One region of the Collinsella sp. AF36-3AT genome, then DNA from elsewhere that is predicted to be linked to it. Evidence: riboswitches for the same ligand, from Rfam matches in the RefSeq annotation. Region 1 holds a riboswitch; the other holds the start of a gene.
The links. Region 1 has a riboswitch for thiamine pyrophosphate ahead of thiC (phosphomethylpyrimidine synthase ThiC). Riboswitches for the same ligand answer to the same signal wherever they lie in the genome.
Positions count from the first base shown of each region.

Region 1 (11,142 bases):
CATCAGGTTCAGGTCCTCGCGCTCAAGCGGGGTGATAAAGGCCGTGAGCAGGGCGTCCTCAAGCTCATGGTGTTTCTTGTCGGCCGCATGCTCGATCGCGTGCATCTTGTCGAGCATATCGTGAATCTTCGCGGGATCGAAGTTCTCGAAAATCTGGGTGAGCAGCTCGGCAGCCTGGACGGCAAGGTCGGCGCAGGCGACGTAGTTGTCAAAGTAGAACGAATCGGGTTTCTTTGCCATGAGTGGGTCCTTTCGAGGCGAAGACGGGTGGGCGAAGTATTACGGTCCGGATGGGCGCTCGGTGTGACTAGATGAACATCATGAACAGCTTGGCCATAACAAAGCTGATGAGTCCACAGGCGGGGAAGGTGAAGAACCAGGTGAACATCATGTCCTTGACCACGCCAAAGTTGATGGCCGAAAGGCGCTTGACGGCGCCGACGCCCATGATGGCGCAGGTCTTGATGTGGGTGGAGGACACGGGGATGCCGGTAAGGGTGGCAAGCAGCAGATTCGCGGCGCCTGCGAGGTCGGCGGAGAAACCCTGATACTTCTCGAGCTTGACCATGCTCTGGCCGACGGACTTGATGATGCGCTCGCCGCCCACGCTGGTGCCGATGCCCATGGTGGCCGAGCACAGCAGCATGATCCAGATGGGGATGCCGGCGTCGCCGACGCCGGTCTGGCCGTTGGCGAAGGCGACGCCTAAAAAGAGCACGCCGATGAACTTCTGTCCATCCTGCGCGCCGTGCATAAAGCTCATGGACGCAGCGCTCGCGATCTGAGCGTATTTAAAGAAGACGTTGGCGCGTCGCCTATTGGCGGCGGCAAACAGAATCGAGACGAGTTTGCACAGGACCCAGCCCATGACAAAGCCCAGACCGATGGAGAGCGCCAAGCCGTAGATGACCTTCATCCACTCGTGGATGTTGACGCTGCCGGCACCGCCGAGGGCGATGGCGGCGCCGGTGAGGCCGGCGATGAGGCTGTGGCTCTGAGAGGTGGGAATGCCAAAGCGCGATGCCGTGGCGCCGTAGACGACGATAGAGAAGAGCGCCGCACACAGGCAGGCGAGCGCCATGGTGCTGTTTCCGCCAAAGTCGACGATATGTGAGATGGTGTTGGCGACGCTCGCGTTAAAGTGCGTCATGATGAGCACGCCCAAGAAGTTGAATGCGGCGCTCATGAGAATGGCGGCGCGGGCGGGCATGCAACGCGTGGTGACGCAGGTCGCGATGGCGTTGGGCGCGTCGGTCCATCCGTTGACGAAGATGGCGCCGAGTGCGAGGATCACGGTGACGGCAAGGACTGGGTTTGACACAAGTTGGCCGAGGAAGGTTGAGAACGTTACGTCCATATATGGGCTTTCTCGAAGTTTGCAGACACGTTACAAAAACATGATAAATCGTATCACCTCCTGCGGGTTTCTTTGCCGAGTTCTGATGGGAGAAGTAATTTTTTGGCACTAAAATTGAATATTAGCCCTGTTGACCGTGGGTGTTCTTTTTGCTATCACGCCATGCGGACACGCGCGTTCGCTCCGACATTCCAAAACCACAGTCTGTTCGCTTTACAATATGCAAACATGCGTTCGATAATGGGAAGCATGGAATATCGACAGACAGATGGCAAAACTCGACGCGTGCACAAACAGTATGTGGACGTTGTGGCTCGCATCCTCGCGGGCGGACAAGTTGTGCCGGTCACCGTCTGCTGGGTCGACGGTCGTTGCTTTACAATTGACGAGATTGTCTCGTCCACGGGCTTTGGCTTAACGGTTCACGGTGTTCGTACGGCAACGTATAAGGTTCGTTTTGGCGGGCATGCGACCGAGTTGTATCTGGAGGACCAGGCGTGCGGACGGCCGGACGGCTCGCAGGCCCACGTGATGCGTTGGTGGGTCTGGGCGTTTGACCGTACGCTTGAGGGCGAGCGCCGTAGGTAAGGACGCACGGCGTTCGGGTACAATGACAGGAATCTTGTCAGCTACTGCGCCGTTATTTGTGGCGCTTTTTGAAAGGACGAACCTATGAACGATATCCAGGGCTATCAGAACGGCCCCGTCGAGAGCGGCGCAAGCCGCGCCAAGGAGATGTCGCCGCGCGCGTACAACCTTGTCATGTCTGCCCTGATCTTTTTGGGCTTTTGCGCCATGGGCGCCGGTGCTTACTTTACGAGCACCATGTCGTTTGCCCGCATGATGATGAGCGGCGCCGCTTTGCCGCTGGTCTTTGGCTCGTTTATTTTGACCATCGTCGGCATTGTCATGATGTCGGCTGCCGCGGGCAAGCAGTCTGTGGGCCTGTCGCTCACGGGTTACGTGATCTTTGCGAGCACCTTTGGCCTGACCGCGTCGTTTGGCCTTGCCAACTACGACCTGCCCACCATCAACGCCGCCTTTATCGCCACCGCCGCCATCACCTTTGTCTTTGGCGCGCTGGGCGTGACCTTCCCCAAGTTCTTCCAGCGCGTGTACGGCATCGGTTTTGGCGTTCTGCTTGCCACGATCCTGGTCGAGATCGTGCTGATGTTTATGGGTGTTTCGCAGTCTATTACCGACCTGATCGTGATCGTGGTGTTCGCCGGTTTTATTGGCTACGACACCTATGTGGCCACGACGGTGCCGCCCACGCTGCCCAACGCCGTGCTCATGGCGTCCAACCTGTTCGTGGATATCATCAACGTGTTCCTGCGTATCCTGAATATCCTTGGTCGTCGCGACTAGCGGCGAGTTGCAGCGGTGCTTGCCGCGTGCGTAAATCAATGCGAAAGGCGGTCCTTCGGGGCCGTCTTTTTTGTACGTGGCGGGGTATCATGGATGGGAAAAACCGAAAGCGGCAGCGACAGGAAAGGTGACCACTCATGGCAGATGTCGACAACAGGAACCGTAACCGCAGGCCCAACCGCGCGGGACAGTCCAACCCCAAGCGTGAGGCTCGCGCAAAGGCCGCCGAGCGCCACGTGGCGGCTGTGTCCGAGGCGTGTGCCAAGGATATCGAGCGCTCGCTTGCCGGCGTTCGCGAATTCGACGGTATGCCTGCCGGCTTTGTCGCGGCGATGAAGGCCAAGGCCCAAGCGGCTGCGGCTGCCGAGGAGCCGGTTGCCGAGGAGTCTGAGTCCGCCGAGGTCGAGGCCGCTGAGGTTGCGTCCGTCGAGACCGAGGTCACGGACGAGTCTGCGCCTGCCGAGGAACCCGCAGAGACCGAGTCCGCGCCTGCCGAGGAGTCCGCTCCGACCCTGCCCGAGGTCACCGTGCTTGATGCCTCCGCCACGCAGGCCATTCTGGACAACGGCCGTGGCTATGCGCAGTTCTGCGACATGGCAGTGCTCGCCTTTGCCTCGTTCACCAACCCGGGTGGCGGCTACATCCAGGGCTATCTGGGCCAGGAGGCTACGCTCTGCGCCGATTCGTATCTGTACAACGTGCTCGACAAGCAGCGCAAGTGGTATGGCGAGAACCGTCGCCGCAATATCAACTGCGAGCTCTACCGCAACCGTGCGCTGGTAGTGCCTGCGGTGCGTTTTGACCGCAACCACGTGCATGCGTATGCCGATGTGATCGTGGCCGCCGCGCCCAATGCCAAGCGCGCACGCCAGGAGTACCGCGTGAGCGACGATGCACTGCTGGACGCGCTGCGCGAGCGTATCCGCTTTGTGCTCGCCATCTGCGACGAGCTGGATCGCGAGAAGCTCGTACTGGGCGCTTGGGGCTGCGACAACAACGGTTTTGATGCCGAGGCCGTGGCCGAGATTTTCCGCAAGGAGCTCGCATCGGGCGACTTCAAGGTCAAGCAGGTCTTCTTTGCTGTGCCCTCTACGCGCTGGGATGAGGACTTCGCCAAGTTCGAGCATGTGTTGGCAAGCTTCCCCGAGCGCAACGAGGAGTCCTATGCCCAGGTTGCCGCCCGCGCTGCGGCCGCCCGTGCCGCCGAGCAGGCTCAGGCCGCTGCCGAGGACGATGAGGACGAGGACGATTGGCGCAAGTACCTGTAATCGGTACGTGCTGACAGATAGGTCGAGCCGACGGGAGAGGCTGCTTCCGTCGGCTTTTTATTGAGTGGGGAGCTTACGATGAAAAACGTTATGTGCTTTGGCGACAGCAACACCTATGGCTATGATCCGGCTGGTATGCGCGATGGCACCGCGGTACGCTATGCACAGGATGTACGCTGGTGCGGCGTGGCGCAGCGTGACCTGAGCGAGGGCTGGCATGTGATTGAGGAGGGGCTCAACGGCCGCACGACGGTGCGCGACGATATGTGCCACCTGGACACTAACCTCAACGGCATTCGCGCGCTTCCGATGCTGCTCGAGGCCCATAAGCCGCTGGACGCCATTGTGATCATGCTGGGCACCAACGACTGTAAGACGGTCTTTAACGTGACGGCTTCCGATATCGCCCGTGGCGCCATGGCGCTGATTCGCGCCGTCCGTGCGTTTGCCTGGACCGATGCCGCGCCCTGCCCACGGATTCTGCTGATGGCACCTATCAAGATTAAGCCGCAGATCGCCGACGTATATATGACCGACTTTGACGAGCATTCCGTAGAAGCCTCGGAACATTTTGGTGAGTACTACGCGCATGTGGCTGAGCAGTTTGGCTGCGACTTTTTGAATGCCGCCGACTTTGCCGAGCCGGGCGATATCGACTATCTGCATATGATGCCCGAAAGCCACGAGAGCCTGGGTCACGCCGTGGCAGCCAAGCTCCAAGAGATGCTCGGTGAGTAGTGCGATCCCAAGCCACCGCAAAGGTGTCTGTCCCCTTTGCGGTGGCTTGGGCTGCGAATCTTAATACTGCCACATGTGGTTGACGGGGCCGGAACCTTTGCCCATGTCAAAGCCGGCGGCCAGAGCGCCTGTCAGGTATGCCTTGCCGGCGTTGACGGCATCGGCAAGATCCATGCCCTGGGCCAGCGCGCAGGCGATGGCGGACGAGAGCGTGCAGCCGGTGCCATGCGTGTTGCCGGTCTCGATGCGCTTGTGGCGGAACCACGTGGTGAGTGGATCTCCCAGATGGTTGCCCTCGTCATCGAGTGGCGCGGGCTCTGCTAGCACATCGTTGGCCTCGTTGACGAAATGCCCGCCCTTAACGAGGGACGCGCATCCAAAGCGGCGGGTGAGAAGCATGGCGGCATTTTGCTGCGTGCGCTCGGAATCGACTTCGTAATCGAGCAGGGCCATGGCCTCGGGAATATTGGGCGTGATGACCGTTGCCAACGGGAACAGGCGGCGGGTGAGCGCCTCGGCGGCATCTTCGGCAATCAGCCGTGCGCCCGAGGTGGCTACCATGACGGGGTCGACTACCACGTTTGTCGCGTTCCAAGCGCTCAGGCGGTCGGCGATAACATCGATAATTTCGGCAGAGGAAACCATGCCAATCTTGACGGCGTTGGGGCGGATATCGTCAAAAACGGCATCGATCTGCGCCGCGACAATATTCGGGGAGATGTTCTGCACGGCGGTGACGCCCAGGGTGTTCTGTGCGGTGATGGCGGTGATGGCCGTCTCGGCATACAGGCGGTGCGCCGTGATGGTCTTGATGTCGGCCTGAATGCCGGCGCCGCCGCTGGAATCGGATCCCGCGATGGACAGGACGGCAGGTACCTTACTACGATCCATGTTCGCTCCCTTGTTCGGTCGGAATCAAATGGGTCTATAAGCCAGCATTATAAAGATGCCCGGGCCGGCTGTATGCCGATCCCGGGCGGGCGGTGCAATCTTTACGCAAATGCAAGCAAATGTTCACACGTCAACAATTGACAGGCACCAACTCGCCGCCAGAAGCGGCCGCGGCGACAGGGCTAGTCCTCCATGCCGAGGTCGATCGTGGTGCCCTCGAAGATCTTGTTGACGGTGCGGACGGCGCACATCTTGCCACACATGGTGCAAGTGCCCTCGGTGGCGGCGGGGGACTCCTCGTAGCGCTTCTTACCCGTAACCGGGTCGAGCGCGCACTTCCACATGGCGTCCCAGTCGAGCTTGCGGCGTGCCTGGCCCATCTTGTCGTCCATGTCGCGGGCGTGGGGCACCTTTTTGGCGATGTCGGCGGCGTGTGCGGCGATCTTGGTGGCCATGAGGCCGTCGAGCACATCCTGGGCGTTAGGCAGGCATAGGTGCTCTGCCGGTGTCACGTAGCACAGGAAGTCGGCACCGGAGCTGGCGGAGATGGCGCCGCCGATGGCAGCGGTGATGTGGTCGTAACCTACGCCGATATCGGTCACCAGCGGCCCGAGCACATAGAACGGGGCGTTGTGGCACAGGCGCTTCTGTAGCTTCATGTTGGCGGCGATCTCGTCGAGCGCCATGTGACCCGGGCCCTCGACCATGACCTGGACGCCGGCGGCCCAAGCGCGCTTGCACAGCTTGCCCAGCTCGATCATCTCAGCGGTCTCGGTGGCGTCGTTGGAATCGTAGAGGCAGCCCGGGCGGCAGGAGTCGCCGAGCGAAATCGTCACGTCGTACTCGTGGCAAATCTCGAGCAACTCGTCGTAGAACTCATAGAACGGGTTCTCGTTACCGGTGACCTCCATCCAGCCAAACAGCAGTGAGCCGCCGCGGCTCACGATGTTCATCAGGCGGCCGGTCTCCTTAAAGGTCTTGGTGACCGACTTGTTGATGCCGCAGTGGATGGTCATAAAGTCCACGCCGTCCTCGGCATGCGCGCGCACGACCTCGAACAGGTCGTCCTTGGTCAGCTTGACCAGTGGCTTTTCCATGTAGCCGATGGCGTCGTACATGGGGACGGTGCCCACCATGAGCGGCGTCTCGTCGATGAGCTGCTGGCGGAACTGGCGTGTCTTGCCCGAGTTGGAGAGGTCCATGATGGCGTCGGCGCCAAAGTCCTCGGCAATCTTGACCTTCTTCCATTCCTCGGCGGCATCGGCCTTGTCGCCCGAGATGCCCAAGTTCACATTGACCTTGGTGGACAGGCCCTCACCGACGCCAAAGGCGCGCATGCCCTTTTTGATGTGCACGATGTTGGCGGGAATGGCGATGCGGCCGTCTGCCACGCGCTCGCGGATGTACTCGGGGTCGCGATGCTCGCGCTCGGCAACCTCCTTCATCTGCGGCGTGATCTGCCCGGCGCGGGCGAAGTCGATTTGCGTGACGAGCTTGGGCTCGGTCTGTGTGCTCATTGGCACGGCTCCCTTCGTTGGCATTACCCATATCAGGTTTGCGGGTCAGGGCGGGCGCGCCCAGTCTCAGCCTGCCGTCTTGTCCTGCAAGCTCCCCGTTTATGTGGTGGGCTCAAGTATAGCCTGAATGGGTACGATTGACGCGATGAGCATGCCCATGGGGAGGCGAACATGGAAGACAAGCATCTATATCGAGAGACGCAATGGGATGTATCGGCCGAGGAGGGCCGTGCCCATCATGGACTGGTCGCAATTGGTTTTGCGATCCTTGTCGTGATGGTGGTTGCCTGTTGTATCTGGACGTTTGGTGGTCGCGGCGGCGCTTCCTGGGAGTTTGAGGCCGACGATGCCCTGCCGATCATGACGGTGAAGGTCACTGGCGGTAATACGGTGGTCGCGCCGGGCGACTATTGGTATCCGTGCGATGGATTTGTCCAGCTGCAGCTGAGTGGTGGGTCCATTCCAGGTGAAGAAATCGAACGCGTGACGTTTGACGCGGCGCTCAAAACGCTCACGGTGAAGCTCAAAGATCAAGGAGATGTGCCCACGACCATGGATATCGCCCTGACGGAATGGCGTCTGGAACCTCCGTCGGGCGTTACGGTATCCGACGTAGAGCACATTAGGATTACCTACCAAGATGGCTCGACGAGCGAGATTGCAAAGGCCGATGGCTTGGCGGAGTAATGGGGTGTTTGGAAACGGCGGGCCTATTGTGCCTGCGCGTTCATGAAAACCAGGGTGTTTTTGTCTGAAAGCTCGGGGATGTGCCGATAGCCGATGTTGAATGCGGTAAGTTCACTTTCATCCTCGAGCTTGTTTTCCGCCATCCACCGCACCATGGAGCCGCGCGCCTTTTTGCTGGCGGTCGACCGTTGGATGGGCTTGCCGTTGCGGATACCCTCGCCAAAGAGGCATGTGACGGCCGTGGCGTCGCCCGCGAGGTGGGGCAGAACGGCTTTGGCATACTCTACGCTGGCGAGGTTGACGATTGTGGTGTTTGAACCTGCCGGGGCGATAGCCCGCGCGAGCTTGTCGCCCCAAAACGCGTAGAGGTCTCGGGTATCGTCGACGGCAAGCTTTGCGCCCATCTCCAGCCGATACGGTTCAACGGCATGAAAGGGGCGTACGCATCCGTAAAGGCCCGAGAGGATCCATAGATGGTCTTGCAGCCATGCGAGCTGCGCGGAATCCATCACCTCGGGCGACATGCTCTGGTACTGAATGCCGTGATAGGACATGATGGCAGGGGAGATGCGGCGCGCGATACCGGAATCGGCAAGATCGTCGTTTCCCAAGATGGGCTCGAACTCATGCAAAATGTCGAGACAAAGGGCCAGCAGCTTGTCGCTGACGTTCCACAGAGCTCGTAGGCCGCTGTCGCCTTCGGTTCGTTCGATGTCCAAGAGCGCATGGTGCAGCTGGGCGGTCTCGCGCGCAAAGGGCGGAATCCCCTGAACTTCAAAAGCATCTTGGGCCGCGCGCATCTGCTTGGCGGGCGAAATGATGATCTGCAGCATGGACTCTCCTCTGCTAAAAAGGAAGTTGCGGTGGAATACGGTCTGTTTTGGCCGTTTATGGGCCAGTTTAGTCCGTATTTCACCGCAAGTTATGAAGGGCTGGCTGGGCTCGTTTTACGAGGGTTGGTTAGGCGCGCTCGATGAAGGCCTTGTAGCCGCGGTAGGCCTCGTAGATATCGGCCTTGTTGGCGACCTCCCACAGGGCGTGCATGGACAGGACGGCAACGCCGGAGTCGATGACGTTCATGCCGTACTTGGCCATGATGTAGGCGATGGTGCCGCCGCCACCTGCGTTGACGCGGCCGAGCTCGCAGGTCTGGAAGTCAACGCCCGCCTCGTCCATGATGTCGCGGATGAGGGCCACATACTCGGCATCTGCGTCGTTGGAACCGCCCTTGCCGCGGCTGCCCGTGTACTTGTTGAAGCACAGGCCGCGACCCATGAAGGCTGCGTTCTTGGTTTCGAACTTGCCGGCGTAGCCCGGGTCGAAGCCGGCGGACACGTCGGAGGAGAGCATGCGGCTGTGGGCGAGTGCACGGCGCAGGGCCAGCGGGCTATCCTCGCCGGCGAGCGTCATGATCTCGGCGACGGTGTTCTCGAAGAAGCGGCTCGTCATGCCGGTGGCACCCACGGAGCCGATCTCCTCCTTGTCGACGATGAGCGTGATGCTCGTGCGCTCGACGTCTGCCACATTGATCTGGGCGAGCATGGACGGATAGGCGCAGACGCGGTCGTCGTGGCCATAGCCCAGAATCATGGAGCGGTCGAGGCCCATGTCGCGGGCCGGGCCGGCGGGCACGACCTCGATCTCGGCGGAGAGGAAGTCCTCCTCCTCGACATCGTACTGCTCCTTGAGGATATCCAGGAACATCTGCTTGACGGGCTCCTTGGGAGCGTCTTTGTCGTCCTCGTCAAACTTGACGGGGCGGCCGCCCACGATCACGTCGAGGATCTCGGCGTCGACGGCGTCCTTGGCGGGCTTGGCCATCTGCTCGCTCGAGAGGTGGATCAGCAGGTCGGAGATGGTAAAGACCGGATCGTCGGCCTTGTCGCCGATGTTGATGTCGACGGTGGTGCCGTCCTTTTTGCAGATGACGCCTACGAGCGCGAGCGGGGAAGCGACCCAGTGGTAGCTCTTGACGCCGCCGTAGTAGTGCGTGTCGAGGTAGGCCATGTCGCCGGCCTCGAAGGCGGGATTCTGCTTAAGGTCCAGGCGCGGCGAGTCCACGTGGGCGCCCAGGATGTTAAAGCCCTGCTCGAGCGGGGCGGTGCCCAGGTTGACGAGCATAAGGTCCTTGCCGTGGTTGGCGGCGTACACCTTGTCGCCTGCCTTGAGCTCGCGGCCTTCGGCGATCACGGTCTCCAGGTCGACGTATCCCGCCTCCTCGGCCATCTTGATGCCGGTCTTGACGCACAGGCGCTCGGTCTTGTTCTCGCTCAAAAACTGCTTATAGCCGCGGCAAAGCTCCTCGAGCTCCTCGACTTGCTGTGGCGTGTACTTTTTCCATGCGCAGGGACGCTCCATGACGCAGGCTCCTTTCGGATCGATCGTGCTGGTTGATGTACCGTGAGCCATCGTATCACGCGCGGGCTCACGGTGGCGGGGGAGCTTGATGTGCGGTGGCCGCGGGGCAGGGAGCGTGTAAACTGGTGTGAGCAAACCGTGCCCAGCCTAAAGCGAGGTATTCAATATGTCTGACAAGCGCCGCACTTTTGCCGTTATCGACGGCAACTCGCTCATGCACCGCGCCTTCCACGCCGTGCCGCCGACCATGAACGCGCCGGACGGTCGCCCCACCAACGCGATCTTTGGCTTTCTGAACATGTTTCTTAAGATGATCGATGCCTTTAACCCCGACGGTGTGGTCGTGGCGTTTGACAAGGGCAAACCGCGCGTGCGCATGGAGATGCTGCCGCAGTATAAGGCGCAACGCCCGCCCATGGACCCCGACTTGCACGCGCAGTTCCCCATGATTAAGGAGCTGCTCGCCGCGCTCAACGTGCCGATTTTGCAGTCCGAGGGCTGGGAAGGCGACGATATCCTGGGCACCATGGCGCGCCTGGGCGAGGAGGCCGGCTGCGACATGCTGCTGGTGACCGGCGACCGCGACATGTATCAGCTCGTGACCGAGCACGTCAACGTGGTCTCGACCCGCAAAGGCCTGTCCGACGTGGCGATTATGACGCCCGAGAGCGTGGACGACCTGTATCACGGCATTACACCGGCGCTCGTGCCCGATTTTTACGGCCTGAAGGGCGATACGTCCGACAACATTCCCGGCGTGCCGGGCATCGGCCCCAAAAAGGCGAGCGCGCTCATCGCGCAGTACGGCAGCCTGGACGAGGTTATCGCGCATGCCGACGAGGTCAAGGGCAAGATGGGCGAGAACCTGCGTGCACATATCGACGATGCGCTGCTGAGCCGCAAGGTTGCAACCATTCGCACCGATGCGCCTGTCGAGCTTGACTTTGACGCAACGTCC
Region 1 is NZ_QROZ01000003.1:38,123-49,264, forward strand. It holds gene DW003_RS03995 (DUF47 domain-containing protein) at 1-240, opposite strand, end outside; gene DW003_RS04000 (inorganic phosphate transporter) at 308-1,357, opposite strand; gene DW003_RS04005 (hypothetical protein) at 1,607-1,945, shown strand; gene DW003_RS04010 (Bax inhibitor-1 family protein) at 2,030-2,725, shown strand; gene DW003_RS04015 (TIGR02452 family protein) at 2,863-3,993, shown strand; gene DW003_RS04020 (GDSL-type esterase/lipase family protein) at 4,072-4,731, shown strand; gene thiD (bifunctional hydroxymethylpyrimidine kinase/phosphomethylpyrimidine kinase) at 4,792-5,622, opposite strand; gene thiC (phosphomethylpyrimidine synthase ThiC) at 5,805-7,139, opposite strand; TPP riboswitch at 7,132-7,247, opposite strand; gene DW003_RS04035 (hypothetical protein) at 7,311-7,826, shown strand; gene DW003_RS04040 (YaaA family protein) at 7,850-8,659, opposite strand; gene DW003_RS04045 (aminopeptidase) at 8,787-10,184, opposite strand; gene polA (DNA polymerase I) at 10,351-11,142, shown strand, end outside.

Region 2 (11,142 bases), on a different contig from region 1:
TCCTTAAGGTCGATAAACTGCACCTTAATGCGGCGCTCCTTAAAAAAGCGCTGAGCCTTCTTGGTATCGAAGGACTTTTTGGTCCCAAAAATTTGCACGTTCACTTATCGGCTCCCGTTCTAACGAATGAAGTTGGTGCGCTCGCGATCGGCCTCGGGGGCTTCGATGCCGGCAGCCTTGCCTGCCTCGATGCAACGCAGGAGCCAGGCCATGTTTTTGCCGATGTTTCGCATGGTGGCCAGACCCTCGGCATCCTGGGCAGCCTCGCCCGGCGCAGCGCCAAAGACGTTGTTCCAGTAGGTGGAGGCGACCACGGGCATCTGGTTGATGGTGAAGTACTTGTTGAGTACATCGAACGTGGTCGACGTGCCGCCGCGGCGGGCAACGGCGACAGAGGCGCCCGGCTTGTGCGCAAAGGCCTTGCTGCCAGCATAAAACGCACGGTCGAGGGCCGAGAGGATGCGGCCGCTGGGGTGCGCGTAATAGACGGGCGAGCCAAAGACAAAGCCGTCTGCCTGCTCGGCGGTGGAAATGAGCTCGTTGACCACGTCGTCGTCAAAGGTGCAGCGGCAATCGAGCTTGCCGCACTGACCACAGCCAATGCAGTCGCGAATGGGCTTGGCGCCCAGCTGGAACACCTCGGTATCGATACCCTCGGCATGCAATTGCTCGGCGACTTCGGCAAGCGCGCGAGCGGTGTTGCCGTTTGCCTTGGGGCTACCGTTGACTAAAAGAACCTTCATCACAAACTCCCTCTGCTGTCGATGACTTATGCAGAGGATTATCGCATGAGCGGGCGGATGGCGTGGGGCGCGATGCCGGCCCCGAGGGCCCACGGCAGGCTCGCCCACCAGGTACGTGCGGGATACGGTCCAGAGGATGTTGGAGTGCGGGGCCTCGTGCGAGCAGATTGTAAGGGGTCTGGGCGGGTCGCCCTCGCTGAGTCCTGAGGCTGTTGCAATGAAAATGAGAATCAAGGTCGCCCTCGATGGCGAGCTTTGAGATCTTGGAAGGCGGGCTGCTGCGGAGGCTATGATTTATACTAGGGCGGTTGCTATCGAGTAATTCACACTTGGTTTGATTCGATTGTGAACGCGCAGCTAGGACGGAAAGCAAAGGAAGTTCTATGGAAACAGAGGATGCTGTCTGTTTGATAACTTCGATTGCCCTGATTCTTCTTTCAATCCAATACAGAAGAGGAAGATGGCTCAGCTCAATTGCTGGATATGATGTCACAAAAAGGGAGAGCGGGATTGATATACGCCCTTACGCAAAGTTGATTTCTTCTGTGACGTTATGGATGGGGCTGCTGTTTTTCTTGTGGGCGGTAGAGGGCTGGGTACGCGATTGGAATACCAGTGTTTTTGAAGTTTTGGTTCTACTTCTGTTCAGCTTGGCCTCTTTGTCGTTCGTGCGGCTCGTTAGGTTTGTGTTTATGAGGCGATAGACAGCGGAAGCGGGATGGACGACAAAATGGACCAATACAGCCAATTGTCAAAAGAAGTTGATAGGGTTGGCTTAACAGATTTACTCGACGGCATATCCGTGGCGGGGGATAGGTTTTATGTTGTTGAGCACTTATTTGCATCGGGTAAAGGAAACCAAGAGTATCGAAAACGGTGCCCCCGGGCCCCGGGAGGGACTGCAGGGGTGTTCGGCTAACTGTGGGTACGACCTATTTGCTCAATGTGTTCGCCTGAGATCGGAAAATAACCATCATGCGCCCCACGACGCTAGTCCAGCTTGGTGCCCGGTACCTGTACTGCCTCTTTAAGCAACGCTTTGAGCTCGTTCAAAATGGAAACGGGCTGTCGATCGACAGCGTCCAGATGGAGCGTGGCCACGCGAATGGGCGGCTGATATTCAAGCGAGCCGATGAGCACGGGAGAACCCAGGAACCGTTCGATGTCGCTTGCGATCTCGTCGATTGCCTCGGGGCCGAGCTCATCGAAGAGTGCCACGAACGTTGGCCCCGTCGAGCGGAACAGGCGACCCTTGCCGCGCGAACAATCCATGAGGCACGCTGCGCTTTCGGCGAGCACGCGGTCGCCCGCATCAAAGCCAAAGCGGGCGTTGACCTCGGCGATATCGTCAACCTTAATGGCAATAAAGCCTGCCTCGCGCGCCACGCGGCGCATTTCGCCAATGGCGCTGACCAGGGCGTGGACATCGCCCAGGCCCGTTACCGAGTCAGTCGTATCCGCCAGGCTGCGGTTGATGATAATGCCCACGTACATGTTAGGCTCGGTATCGGTGCCGTCCAAGCGGTAGCCCGTGCAGTCGCAAAGCGCGTACGCTCCGGTAGCATCCATAACGCGGTACTGCATGTAGTGGAAGTGCCACATGCCGTTTATCACCATGTCGAGCTCGGCGCGTACGTTGTCGCGGTCCTCGGGGTGGACGCGGGCGAGCCACATGTCGAGTGAGTTAAAAGGGTGCTGGGAGGGCAGGTCAAAATCGCGCACGGCGTTAACCGACCATTGTGATTCGCCCGTATCGAGGTTAAGGATGAACGGATAGCGCGTCTCGGAGCTCATGGAGATCGCTTGGAACACCCGGTCGTTGCAAGGAAGCTGATCGACGATTGGGCGTTGCGGCGCGTCATTGTCTTTCGGTTGCTGCACGCGGTGCATGAGCTTGTAGCGATACATTTTGCGATCGGCATCCATCGTCATCTGGCGACGCGTGTCGCCGGCAAGCGGGTCGACGCGCGAGCAGCCAAAGCTAAAGCTGCCGATCATGGGCGCCTTGCCGCCTGAGCTCGCCTCGATCAGCCCGGTACGTACCTGCTCCAAGCGCTGCTCGAGTTCAGTCTCGTTTGCGGAGAGCGAGATGAGCACAAACTCGTCTCCACCGATACGGAACAGCATCTCATCGTGCTCCATGGTTTCGGAGAACGTGCGGCAGATGCTCAGAATATAGCGATTGCCTTCGGCGTGGCCAAACCTATCATTGCAATGCTTGAGATGGTCGATGTCAATATAGGCGCAGGTGAAGGGGTCGCCTTTGCGCCAGAGTTGCTCGACGTGACGGTCGAATCCGTTGCGGTTGCCCAAGTTGGTGAGCGGATCGATATAGGCGTTGCGTTCAAGCAGCTGGCGCTCTTGTTGCAGGATGGCATGCGTCTTTTGCAGTTGCTCACCAACGGCGCGTAGCTCAGCAGGCAGTGCGGCAACATCGAGTTCGGCGGTCGAGATGCCATTCGCAAGTCGCTGAAGATAGGCAATAATCGATTGCTCGCCCATGCGGTACGACTCGTTCATGATGGATAACCTCCTTGGGCAGAACAACGGTTTGTATTATATCCCCAATTCGGTTTGAATTGGGGATATAAGTTAGCCAATGGGGACAAATGCTTCCTTCGGCGGTGGCGTTTTGCACGCGAGCGTATCAGTTGTTATTGCCACCATCGAGCAATGCCTCAAAATCCTTCGCCGGCATGGGGCGGTAGTAGAGGAAGCCCTGAGCGTAGCGGGCGCCCATTTGTCGTAGCATGTTCGCCTGCTCATTTGTCTCGACGCCTTCGACCTCGACGGGCAGATGGAGCGACTGCGCCATTTCGAGCATCGATGAAATGATTTGCGTACTGCGGCCTTGATCGCGGTCGGTGGGCGCAATCTGCCAAATGTGCTTGTCGAGCGTCACCATAAAGCCGCTTTCCTCGAGAGCGGGGATATGGGTGCACATACTGTGGGCGGCTATTATTCGACAAGCGGTAGCGCGACGATGCGATGTTCGATAAAAATGCGACTGAGACGCTATATGTTGACGGGTATACTTGTCCCGGTTTTAAACGCAGGAACGGAGATGGTCGCATGGCACAGCCGGATACGACGCGCACGGTGGGGCTCGCGCTCGAGGGAGGCGGCTACCGCGGTATGTATACGGCGGGCGTGCTCGACGTTTGGATGGAGCACGGTTTGACCTGCGACCATATGGTGGGTGTCTCGGCGGGCGCGGCGTTTGGCTACAATTTTAAATCGCGCCAGATCGGCCGCGCCATTCGCTATAACAAGGCCTATTGTGCCGACAAGCGCTATGCGGGTGTAGCAAGCTGGCTGCGGACCGGCGATATGTTCAATGCCGATTTTGCCTATCACGAGGTGCCCATCGAGCGCGATCCCATCGATTTGGAGACATATCGTGCCTGCTCCATGCGGTTTACGTGCGTGTGTACCGATATCGAGACGGGCGAGGCGGTCTACCATGATCTGCCCTATGGCGACGAGCGCGATATCGAGTGGATCCGCGCCTCGTCGGCGATTCCCGTGGCAACGCGTCCTGTCGCCATTGAGGGGCGTAAGTATTTGGATGGTGGCGTGGCTGATTCTATTCCCAGCGCATGGCTGTTTGCGCAGGGCTATGACCGCAACGTGGTGGTGCTGACGCAACCGGCGGGCTTTGTAAAGCAGCCCAACAGCGTAATGCCCATGTTGCGGCGTGTGTTCCGTCACTACCCGGAGTTTGTCGCAGCGCTTGAGCATCGGCATGAGGTCTACAATGCCACGCTCGATGACCTGGCGCGTCGCGAGGCCGCTGGCGAGGTCTTTGTGGTGCGGCCGAGTGAATCGGTAAAGGTGCCGTCGCTGTGCCGCGAGCCTGATGAGCTCGAGCGCATCTATCAGATCGGCCGTCGCGATGCGGAGGCGACTTTGCCGGCGTTGGAAGCGTATCTGGCGGGGTAGAGGCTGCAGCGGAAAGCGCATCCCGGAATGGGCGTTTGGAATGGGATGCGGTTTCCGCGAGAGGCCCGTGGCGGAAAGTTCATCCCGGAATATGCGTTCAGACTGGGATACAGTTTCCCACTGGCTCTCTATACGGAAAGCGCATCCCAGTTTGGACGTCCATTCTGGGATGCGCTTTCCGCTCTTGAAGATATGAGGCTGCGAATCAGCTGCTCGGCTTATGTCTATGCCTGCTGCCAGGTGTCGACGAGCTCCTTGGCCGCGGCGTGGGGGTCGTCGGCACTGCAGACGGCGCTCACCACGAAAAAGCCGTCGACGCCGGTGGCCTTGAGCTGCGGCAGGTCGGCCGTCTTGACGCCGCCGCCCACCACGATGGGCACGGGGCCTGCTGCGTGGAGTGCGGCCAGGTCCTCAAAGCTCTTGGTAATGATAGAGCCGTCGGCCGCGCGTCCGCAGTCGCGCTTGGTCTCGGTCTCGTGGAGCGGGCCGATGCCAAGATAGTCGACCAGGCTCATGTCGGCGGTTTTGACGTACTCGAGCATCTCCTCGCAGCGGGCCGAAAGGCCCACGATGGCATCGGGGCCCAAAAGTTTGCGGCAGACTTCGACGGGAATATCACTCTGGCCCACGTGCACGCCGTCGACAGCGATGCCCTGCTCGCGCGCGGCAAGCACGCAGTCAAGGCGGTCATCGATTAACAGGGCGACCTGACCGGTCTTGCCGGCCTGTGCGATTGCCTGCGCGGCGTCGCCGGTCAGCGCGATGATCTCGCGGGCGCTTGCCACCTTGGAGCGCACCTGGATGCAGGTAAAGCCTGCGTCGAGCGCCTGGGCCACCACATCGCCCACGGGACGTCCCAGCGTGTTTTCGGGGCCGAGTACCAGATAGGCCGAGATATCAAGGTTGTCGCGGATACTCATCGTGCTTCCTCCTGCTTCTTGATCTGCGCTTCCATGCGCTCAAGTTTGCCGGTCATGGTGTCGGTAAATCCGGGTCGAATATCGGCTTTGAGCACGACTTCGGTGCGGATGCCCTTGCTCGCCAACACAAAGGTCGCGTCTCGCACGACCTGCATGACCTCGTCCCAGTCGCCCTCGATCTCGGTGAACATCGAGGTGGTGCGGTTGGGGAGGCCGCTCTCGCGAATGACGCGCACGACCTCGGCGACCTCGGCGGACAGCTCGTCGCCGGTGCCGCACGGGGCGATGGCCACGGCGACGAGTGTGTTCATGCCGGCATTGGTTACGGACTCGGACATGGCTTATGCCTCCTCGAGCTCGAGTCGGTTATCGGCGATGTCTTGGGCGGTTGCGCGGTAGAGCTCGTCGATAAAGGCGACCTTAAAGCTTGCCGGGGCATCGGCAACGGCGGCAGCACGCGTGCCGGCAACGTTGTAGACGGCGGTGCCGCAGACGGCTGCCGTAAACGGGTCGGCGGCGCAGGCGTACACGGCCAGCACGCCGCCCTGCGAGCAGCCGCAGCCGGTGATCTTGGACATGAGCGGGCTGCCGCCGTGGGACTTGGCCACGGTCGTGCCGTCGGTAATCAGGTCGACTTCGCCCGAGACGACCACGGCGCCGCCGGTGTAGCGGGCGAGCGCCACGGCGGCATCGCGGGCGGCGTCGACCGTGTCGGTGGTATCGACGCCGCGTACGCGGCTCAGATCGGCCGCCTCGCCCTCGAGGCCCCACAGGCCGGCGAGCGCGATAATCTCGGAGGCATTGCCGCGCACGATGGCGGGCTTGTACTGTTTGAGTTCGTTGACCAGCTGGGTGCGCAGGCTACCGATGCCCAGGCCCACCGGATCGAGCACCCAGGGCTTGCCGGCGTCGTGTGCCGCCTTGGCCGCGCGGGGAATCGTCTGCTCGTAGATGGGGAAGAGCGTTCCCATGTTGAGATAGATGGCGCCGCCGCCGGCAACGAGTGCCTCGCCCTCGTCGGGCAGATAGACCATGGCGGCCGATCCGCCCACGGCGAGCTGTGCGTTGGCGACAAAGTCAATCGTCACCGTGTTGGTGATGGAGCCCGCCATCGGATTGGTGGCGCGAATCTTCTCCACGGCCTTGACCATATGCTGCTTAAGCTGTTCCGAATCAATCACTGCACATGCCTCCTTGGCATAGAAAAGGGGCGCTGTGCATAGACAGCGCCCCTGTAAAGGCGGCATGCTCCCTACGCCAGCATTAACTGACAGGTTCAAAGGATTGGGCCCCATGCCCTCTCAGCCTTGTGGTTTGCACCGCCGGCACTCCCGCATCGAATCTGTTGTTCCCTATACTAACGCACCTGCCAATAAGGGACAGGTTTATTTTGGTAGGTGGCAACTGGGGCGTCGCATTTTCCCAGATAAAACCTGCCAAAATAAACCTGTCCCTTATTGGCAGTCCCTTATTGGCGGGTCGTTACAATGGATGGGATTAAGAATGACCGAGGGGACCTTATGATCAAACTTGTGCTGACCGATATGGACGATACGCTGATTCCAGCCGGGCATGACGGCGCCAGCGACTATGCCATCGAGGGCATTCATGCCATGCAGGCGGCGGGTCTGCACTTTGGCCCGGTTTCGGGTCGCCAGCCGTCCGCGATGGGCTGGATGTTCAAAAATCGTTCCGAGTGCTTTTCGACCGGCGCGTTCTGCAACGGCCAGGTCATGTTTGTCGACGGTCAGGCGGTCGCTTCGCGCGCGACCGACAACGATGCCCTGATGCGTTTGGCCGACTATCTGGAGCAAGAGACCAACGATACATTTCTAAAAGTCTACAGCCTGGGCGATGACTTTTGGGGCAACGATGCCTACTGCGTGACGAGCAATCCCGAGCGTGTGCGTCGCGCTATGGAGTCGGGCGGCAATGCGTGGCTCAAAGGCGAAGAGGCTCCGTGCCGTCCTGTTGTCGATGATGCACCGGTGTTCAAGGCGAATATCTGGAGTGCCCGTTCACGTGAGGAGCTCGCGGAGCTGCGCGAGCGCGTTGCCGCTGAGGTGCCGGAACTCTCGCTTGTGTTTCCCAACAACCGTGTGCGCCTGTTTGACATCCTTCCGGCCGGTTGGGACAAGGGCTGCGCTGCGCTGGAGCTGGCGCGCGCTTTGGGTCTGACGCCCGATGAGGTGGCCGTATTTGGCGATTCCGATAACGATTTGCCCATGATCGATGCCGTTCCCAACTCCGTTGCAGTCGCCAATGCCAACGAGGCCGTCACGGCTGCCGCGCGCTGGCATATTGGCGCTGCGGCAGACGATGCGGTCGCCGGGGCTCTGCATCAGATTGCCGCCTGTGCCGCGACGGGGGAGATGCCGCCGTTTATGCGTCAGATGGATGCGACGGGTTTCGACGTCACGAACGTCTAGGGAGAAAGCTATGAAGCTTCAGCAGCTCAGGTATGTCGTCAAAGTTGCCGAATGCGGCAGCATCACCGAGGCCTCGCGCCGGCTCTTTGTGTCGCAGCCTTCGATTACCGCGTCGATCCGCGATCTCGAAAACGAGATGGGTGTGCACATCTTTGAGCGCACCAACAAGGGCGTCATTGTGTCCGAGGAGGGCGAGACCTTCTTGGGCTATGCGCGCCAGGTACTCGACCAGGCCGACCTGCTCGAGGGCAAGTACAAAGGCACGTCCGAGCAGGTGCCGCACTTTAGTGTGAGCTGCCAGCATTATTCCTTTGCCGTTAATGCGTTTGTCGATGTGATCCGCGAGTTCGATGCCGCGCGCTACGACTTTACCCTGCGCGAGGAGCAGACCCACGAGATTATCGAGGATGTCGCGCACATGAAAAGCGAGCTGGGCATCCTGTATCTGTCGGAGCACAATCGCGAGGTCATCGAGCGCATGCTTGCCGCCAACGAGCTCGTGTTCGAAGGGCTCTTCTGCGCCACGCCGCATGTCTTCGTCTGCGCCGACCATCCGCTGGCGGGCCGCTCCAGCGTGACGCTCGAGGATCTGGAAGACTACCCGTTCCTGTCCTACGAGCAGGGCAGCTACAACTCGTTTTACTATTCCGAGGAGCTGACCTCGACGTTCGAGCGTCGCAAAAATATCCGCGTGCGCGACCGTGCGACGTTGTTCAATTTGGCCATGGGCCTCAACGGCTACACGGTATGCTCGGGCGTGATCAGCCACGAGCTCAACGGCCCCGGCATTATCTCGATTCCGCTCGACGTGGACGAGTACATGGAGATTGGCATCATCACGCGCAAGAACACGACGCTCACGCGCTACGGTCGGGCCTATATCGACGCGATTCGTCAGCATATCTAGGCTGCTGTGCTCCGCACGGTTCAAGTCTCTTTATGACAGTCCAGACTGATATAGGAAGCATCTATATCAAACTGTTATAAACGTATATTTTACGATGACCATATGAGCGCTCATACTCTGTTCCAGTAAAGCAACCAATGCAAAGGGAGATATCTATGAGCACTTCGATTCAACCGAACGCGCCGTTTCGTGCCGATATCGTCGGCAGTTTTCTTCGTCCGCAGGCTGTAAAGGATGCCCGTGCCGCCTATGTCGCGGGTAAACTCGACGCTTCCGGCCTTAAGGCCGTCGAGGACGAGGCCATCCGCGACTTAGTGGCCAAGCAGAAGGCCGCCGGCCTGCAGGTGATCACCGATGGCGAGTTCCGCCGCAGCTACTGGCACCTCGATTTTATGTGGGGCCTTAACGGCATTGAGCGCCGTACCTCACGCACGGGTTATATGTTCCATGACGAGGAGACGACGGCCGACACCGCCGTGGTTACCGGTCCCATTAGCGGCGAGAACCACCCGTTCGTCGAGCATTTTAAGTTTGTCAAGGCGCTTGAGGGGGAGGGCCAGGTCGCGCGTCAAACCATTCCGGCGCCGATCCAGACGTTCTCGGAGGTTACGCTCGACCGCTGCGATGGACAGCAGGAGAGTCTGCGCGCCGTCTACAAGACCGATGAGGAACTTGCCGACGCCATTGCAGCCGCTTATCGCACGGTGATCGCCGACCTGTATGCCGCGGGCTGTCGCAACATCCAATTTGATGACTGCACCTGGGGCATCTATTGCGATACCGACTTTGTGTCCAAAACCGGCATGAGCCCGGTTGACCTGCAAAAGGTGAGCGAGCTGGGCGTGGCGCTCAACAATGCCGCCATCGCGGGCAAGCCCGACGATCTGGTTATCAACACGCACGTGTGCCGCGGCAACTATCACTCCACGTATGCCTTCGAGGGTGGTTACGATCCCATTGCACCGTACCTGTTCGCACATGAGAACGTCGATGCGTTCTATCTGGAGTTCGACACACCCCGCGCCGGTGGTTTTGAGCCGCTCAAGTACGTTGCCCCCGGCAAGAAGGTGGTGCTGGGACTGATCACTACAAAGGCGGCTGAGCTTGAGGACGAGGACGTTATCGTCGAACGTATCCACGAGGCCGCAAAGTATGTGCCGCTCGAGAACCTGTACCTGTCGCCCCAGTGCGGCTTTGCCAGCTGTGAGATTGGCAACAAACTGACCGAGGACGAACAGTGGGCAAAGATCGCGCTGGTCAAGCGCATTGCTGAGCGCGTTTGGAAGTAACCTTACCGTTTGCAGGTGACGGCGCGCGCGAGACATGGCGTATCACGCACAATGGTTCGGATCGTATCGTTCGGGCAGGTTATCCGATATGCCTGATCGCCCTTCCATCATGAAAGGACATCCATGTCCCAGTCCTCGACGCCCGCCGTATCTGAACTCGAGGAGACTGTCGAATAGTAGTTGTGTTCAGCTAAATCAAAAAATGGCGTCCATGCGTATGTACGCGTGGACGCCATTTTTAATGCGTCAGTATCCAGTGGATGCCGCGCGCCATGCGCAGGTCAGTTTGGGCAAAGTGATTGCCGGGGTTGAGCTCCAGCGTTGTTGGAATGTCACGCTCTATAAACAGCTCTTCCATCGCGCGCGTGTCGTCGAGTACGTGCCGCATCATGCGGTTGGGCGTCTTGGTTTCCTTTTTACCGAGCGACAGATAAGCGGCGTCGGGCGTGGCTGTCATCGTGCGCTCACGCGCGTAGTCGATAAAGCCGGGGAACCACAGCGACCCCGATGCACTCGCCGCGCGCTCAAAGACATCTGTTTGCCAAAGTGCCCACAGTGCAAAAAGACCCGCCAACGAATAGCCGACAACGCCGCGCCAGGTGGGCGGTTGCGGGAGCGATGATTCGGCCTGGGGGATTATCTGCTTCAACAACTCGTCAAGAAAACCAGCAGCCTGTCCGTCAAAGGGCTCGGCATCTCGTATAGTTCCGTCGCATTCCCAGGGGCTCAACTCGCGATTCCAATCGAGTCCTCCGATGGCGACAAGGGTGAATGGCGGACAGTCGAGCTCTCGGCAGCGCTCGTAGACTTCACTACCGTCGCCCATAACCACGGGGAGGTAGATGACGGGCGCGCCTTCCACACACTCTGAATAAACGGTTATCTGCTTCTGATGCGCTTCCAAGGCAGGCT
Region 2 is NZ_QROZ01000008.1:93,210-104,351, reverse strand. It holds gene DW003_RS07940 (arsenate reductase family protein) at 1-104, opposite strand, end outside; gene DW003_RS07935 (flavodoxin family protein) at 120-743, opposite strand; gene DW003_RS07930 (hypothetical protein) at 1,127-1,447, shown strand; gene DW003_RS07925 (diguanylate cyclase domain-containing protein) at 1,734-3,263, opposite strand; gene DW003_RS07920 (EAL domain-containing protein) at 3,391-3,648, opposite strand; gene DW003_RS07915 (patatin family protein) at 3,816-4,685, shown strand; gene DW003_RS07910 (thiamine phosphate synthase) at 4,910-5,605, opposite strand; gene DW003_RS07905 (thiamine-binding protein) at 5,602-5,943, opposite strand; gene thiM (hydroxyethylthiazole kinase) at 5,947-6,786, opposite strand; TPP riboswitch at 6,838-6,948, opposite strand; gene DW003_RS07895 (HAD-IIB family hydrolase) at 7,126-8,034, shown strand; gene DW003_RS07890 (LysR family transcriptional regulator) at 8,045-8,941, shown strand; gene DW003_RS07885 (5-methyltetrahydropteroyltriglutamate--homocysteine S-methyltransferase) at 9,097-10,230, shown strand; gene DW003_RS07880 (alpha/beta hydrolase) at 10,469-11,134, opposite strand.
Region 2: linked by a shared signal. The riboswitch ahead of thiM (hydroxyethylthiazole kinase) and the one ahead of thiC (phosphomethylpyrimidine synthase ThiC) in region 1 are both predicted to bind thiamine pyrophosphate.